DNA from 2 places in the Parageobacillus caldoxylosilyticus genome. Region 2 is predicted to be linked to the other one. Evidence: predicted binding sites of a transcription regulator. Region 2 holds the regulator's gene; the other holds the start of a gene.
What was found. The regulator CtsR, encoded in region 2, represses protease genes until heat stress. The targets are predictions, from matches to a motif close to ATGGTCAATAAAGGTCAAACA.

Region 1: BV455_RS04305 (ATP-dependent Clp protease ATP-binding subunit) is a predicted target of CtsR. The motif match lies at 1,555-1,575, and genes of this name have one in related genera.

Annotation. Positions count from the first base shown of each region.
Region 1 covers NZ_CP040553.1:844,284-846,691, reverse strand. The annotation lists gene BV455_RS04305 (ATP-dependent Clp protease ATP-binding subunit) at 1-1,492, opposite strand, end outside; gene BV455_RS04300 (RNA-guided endonuclease TnpB family protein) at 1,784-2,408, shown strand, end outside.
Region 2 covers NZ_CP040553.1:1,619,559-1,621,966, reverse strand. The annotation lists rRNA gene BV455_RS08305 (23S ribosomal RNA) at 1-180, shown strand, start outside; rRNA gene rrf (5S ribosomal RNA) at 416-532, shown strand; gene BV455_RS08295 (CtsR family transcriptional regulator) at 773-1,234, shown strand; gene BV455_RS08290 (protein-arginine kinase activator protein McsA) at 1,249-1,797, shown strand; gene BV455_RS08285 (protein-arginine kinase McsB) at 1,802-2,408, shown strand, end outside.

The sequences.
Region 1 (2,408 bases), 780 kb from region 2:
ATTCGCTCATGTCGAGACGAATCATTGCGTCTTTCGAGCCAAATAATTCTTCCGCCAACGTTTTCGCCAGCTCCGTTTTCCCGACGCCAGTCGGACCGACGAATAAGAACGAACCGATCGGGCGGTGTTTTGCTTTTAAGCCTGCGCGGCTGCGGCGGATTGCTTTTGCGACTTTTTTGACTGCTTCTTCTTGGCCAATCACTTTTTTCGCCAGGTTTTCTTCTAAATGTTTCATTTTCTCTTTTTCATCAGCTTGCAGTTTGCCGACAGGAATGCCTGTTTTCTCTTCGATGATGCGTTGAATGTCAGCAACATCGACGACTGGGCGTTCTTGGTTCACTCCGTTTTGCAATTGTTTTTCCAATTTCAACTCTTCGTCACGCAATTTTGCCGCCAGTTCGTAATTTTCTTCTTGCGCTGCTTTTGCTTTTTCTTTGGCGATTTGCGCAAGGCGTTCTTGAATTTGTTTTTCATCTGTCGGACCGATGCGCAAGTTCGCTTTTGAGCCGGCTTCGTCTAACAAGTCGATCGCTTTGTCCGGCAAGAAGCGGTCTTGAATGTAACGATGCGATAATTTAACGCACGCTTCAATCGCTTCGTCCGTATATTGGACGTGATGGAATTGTTCATATTTCGGTTGAATACCTTTTAAAATCGTAATCGCTTCTTCGACCGTTGGTTCATGAACGATGACAGGTTGGAAACGGCGTTCAAGCGCGGCGTCTTTTTCAATTTGACGATATTCTTTTAATGTTGTAGCACCGACAACTTGCAATTCCCCACGCGCAAGCGCTGGTTTTAAAATGTTGCCGGCGTCCATCGAGCCTTCTGCCGCACCAGCGCCGACGAGCAAGTGAATTTCGTCGATAAACAAAATGATGTTTTTCCGGCGCTGCAATTCAGAAATGAGCCGTTTCATTCTTTGTTCAAATTGACCGCGAATGCCTGTATTGGCGACAAGCGAGGCGACATCAAGCAAATATACTTCTTTATTTAATAGTTTTTCTGGAACTTGTCCTTCCGCAATTTTTAAGGCAAGCCCTTCGACAATCGCTGTTTTCCCGACACCAGGTTCCCCGATTAATACCGGGTTGTTTTTATTGCGGCGGTTTAAAATTTCGATGACGCGTTCTATTTCTTTATCACGGCCGATGACCGGGTCGATGAGACCGGCTTTGGCAAGCTGCGTTAAGTTGCGGCCGAATTGATCTAAGAAACCGCCGCCTCTTTTACCGTTCCGATCCCATTTGGATGGTTGTGCCATATTTGTTGATGGCGTGTCCATTTCCGAAATTGGCGAAAATCCATCCATAAAGAAATCATCAAATGGGAATGACGAAAAGCCTCCAAACCCGAAGTTTATTGGGATGGAAAGCTCTTGTTTTTGTTTTTCATAACATTCGTGGCAAAGATGCAATTGCTTTTTCTCATGATTGAATTGCAAATTGACAAATACCGTCGCTTTGTTTTGATGGCATACTTGACAAAGCATGAGGCATAACCTCCTTTTTTGCCAATTGACTTTGACTAACTTTGACTTTCTGATTTTATTATACTTTGACCTTTTTTGACTTTCAAGTGTTTTTTATAAAAAATTGTTGTAACCGTGAAATGTTTTTGAACAAAAAAACGCAACGCATTCCCCTTCTAGAATGCGAAATATTTAGGAAGGGTTAGTCGCGAAAAAAATGAAATTTTTCCTCTATATCTGTTGTCTCGAATGAGTGATTCATATAAAATAAAGAAAAATGCTAACATATGTTCGGAAGGGAGGGTTCGTCCGATGGAAAAAGCTTCGAAAGCAGAAAAAGTAAAAACCATTCAAAATAAAATCATCTCTCACGGAAAAAAGACATTCGAGGATACGCTTATTATTTTTCGAGATGCGTTAACTTTTATTGTTGATGTCGTAGATCGAGAGTTCGATGCTTTGGAGCATCTTTCTACAAAAGAAGCAGTTCCTGCCGTGGAGAGATTGATCCATCGGACTAAAACGAACCCTCATCCGAAGTATGATTTTAGTTCCAAGTTTTATAAATTCCCGTCTTACTTTAGACGCTCAGCTATTTCTAAAGCTTTAGGAATCGTAAAAAGCCATCGTTCTAACCTCAAAAATTGGGAAAAAGAGCGTGGCCAAGCACTAGACGAAGGCAAGAAGTTTAAGAAAAAACCTCCGGTTTTAAGAATTGATCACGAAGCGTTCCCTGTTTTTTATAAAGGGAATATGTTTAAGCGTTTGTCCGAAAACCAGGCACAGATCAAAGTTTACAAAAATGGGGATTGGGTTTGGGAGACGATTACGTTTCAAACGAAAAACTTGAAAAACCGGGGAATTACAGATTGGAGAGAAAGTAATCCCATTATTGTAAAGAAGGGGAAAAAATATTTCATTCACTTTTCTTACTCGA
Region 2 (2,408 bases):
AGCTATGTGCGGAAGGGATAAGCGCTGAAAGCATCTAAGCGTGAAGCCCCCCTCAAGATGAGATTTCCCATCGCGTCAAGCGAGTAAGATCCCTCGAAGATGACGAGGTCGATAGGTCCGAGGTGGAAGCGTGGCGACACGTGGAGCTGACGGATACTAATCGATCGAGGACTTAACCAAGAAAAGCGTAGGCGAGCGGTTCGCCGCGAAGGGCAAATGTTCTTCGCCTGGAGGGATGCTTGCATCCCGAAGGCGAAGGTTATTTGACCCCGAGCGGCGGCGAGCCGGAGCTAGACAGTACGAAAAGCGCAGGACGCCCGGCTTCTTCCAAGCAGACGGTTATCTAGTTTTGAAGGAATGAAAACCTCTTGACAATGAGTATAGTTCCATTATAATAAAACTTGTCCATTACTTGCCTAGTGACTATAGCGGAGAGGAAACACCCGTTCCCATCCCGAACACGGAAGTTAAGCTCTCCAGCGCCGATGGTAGTTGGGGCCAGCGCCCCTGCAAGAGTAGGTCGTCGCTAGGCAGGATGAAGAAGCATGTCTTTCTTATGAAGGGCATGCTTCTTTTTTTGCCTCATTTGTTTATTTTTCTTTCCTTGACCATATGTAAAACCGATATTGGTGTTTCATTTTTGGCAAAAAAGGATATCCTATGACTAGTCATTTTTGTCGGTAACTCTTGCATTTTTTTGTAATACACTATATAGTAGAGGTAAGGTCAAATATAGTCAAAGTCAACTTTGATTGTTAAGGAGGAGGGTAGAGTGCCAAATATTTCTGATATCATTGAGCAATATTTAAAACAGGTATTAAATATGAGCGACGAAGACATTGTCGAGATTAAACGCAGTGAAATTGCTAATAAATTTCAGTGCGTTCCATCACAAATTAATTATGTGATCAATACAAGGTTTACGCTCGAGAGAGGGTATATTGTCGAAAGCAAACGTGGAGGCGGCGGCTATATCCGCATTATGAAAGTGAAAACGAAAAGCGAGGCGCAATTAATCGATCAATTGTTGGAATTAGTCGGACACCGCATCAGCCAATCCAATGCAGAAGATATCATTGAACGCCTTGTCGAGGAAAAAGTCATTTCTGAGCGGGAAGCAAAGATTATGTTAAGCGTGATGGATCGCTCTGTTTTATATATCGATTTGCCGCAGCGGGATGAGCTGCGGGCGCGCATGCTCAAAGCGATGTTAACATCGCTGAAATACAAATAGGGGAGGGGACCGCGTTGATATGTCAAGAGTGTAAACAAAGACCAGCGACGATGCATTTTACGAAAATTATCAACGGCGAAAAAACCGAATTTCATCTTTGTGAACAATGCGCGAAAGAGCATGGCGATATGTTTATGTTTTACGAAAACGATGATTTTTCTTTAAACAATCTATTAGCCGGATTGCTTAATTTCCAAACGCCGATGAAAGAAATGACCACCAATACGTTCTCAGGCCCGGATATTTTACAATGTGAAACATGTAAAATGACCTATCATCAATTCACCCAAATCGGGCGCTTTGGCTGCTCCGACTGTTATCGGACATTTGCGCGATATTTGCCCCCAATATTAAAAAGACTTCATAGCGGAAATACGACCCATTCCGGGAAAATACCGAAACGAAAAGGCGGAGTGCTTCATCTGCGCAAACAAATCTTCGTCCTAAAACAAAAGCTGCAGGAACTTGTAGCGAGAGAGGAATTTGAAAAGGCGGCAGAAGTCCGCGACCAAATTCGTTCTTTGGAATATCAGCTGCGTCAGCGTGGAGAGGGGGAAATGTAGCGGTATGTCATTTGAAAAGTTTTTTAATACGGCCGTTAGTTCTTGGATGAGCCAGGAAGGTCCTGATTCCGATATCGTGTTAAGCAGCCGTATCCGTTTGGCACGAAACATCGTTGACTTCCGTTTCCCAACCGTGTTTAGCAGCGAGGAGGCACAACAAATTGTTTCCCTATTCGAACAGACATTTGCCCATCGCTCTTATCATTCGGTCGGACGTTTTGAATTGTTAAAAATGTCAGAGCTTCAGCCGATTGAAAAAAGGGTATTAGTAGAAAAACATCTAATTAGCCCACATTTGGCAGAAGATTCGCCATTCGGTGCTTGCCTGCTATCGGAAAATGAAGAAGTGAGTATTATGATTAACGAAGAAGACCATATTCGCATTCAATGCTTATTTCCAGGGTTGCAATTAACCGAAGCATTGGAAGCAGCGAATGAGCTGGATGATTGGATTGAAGAGCATGTGAATTATGCCTTCGATGAAAAACTCGGCTATTTAACAAGCTGCCCAACCAACGTTGGGACAGGGATGCGCGCCTCTGTGATGATGCACCTTCCTGCCCTCGTTTTAACACAGCAAATCAACCGCATTATTCCAGCTATTAATCAAT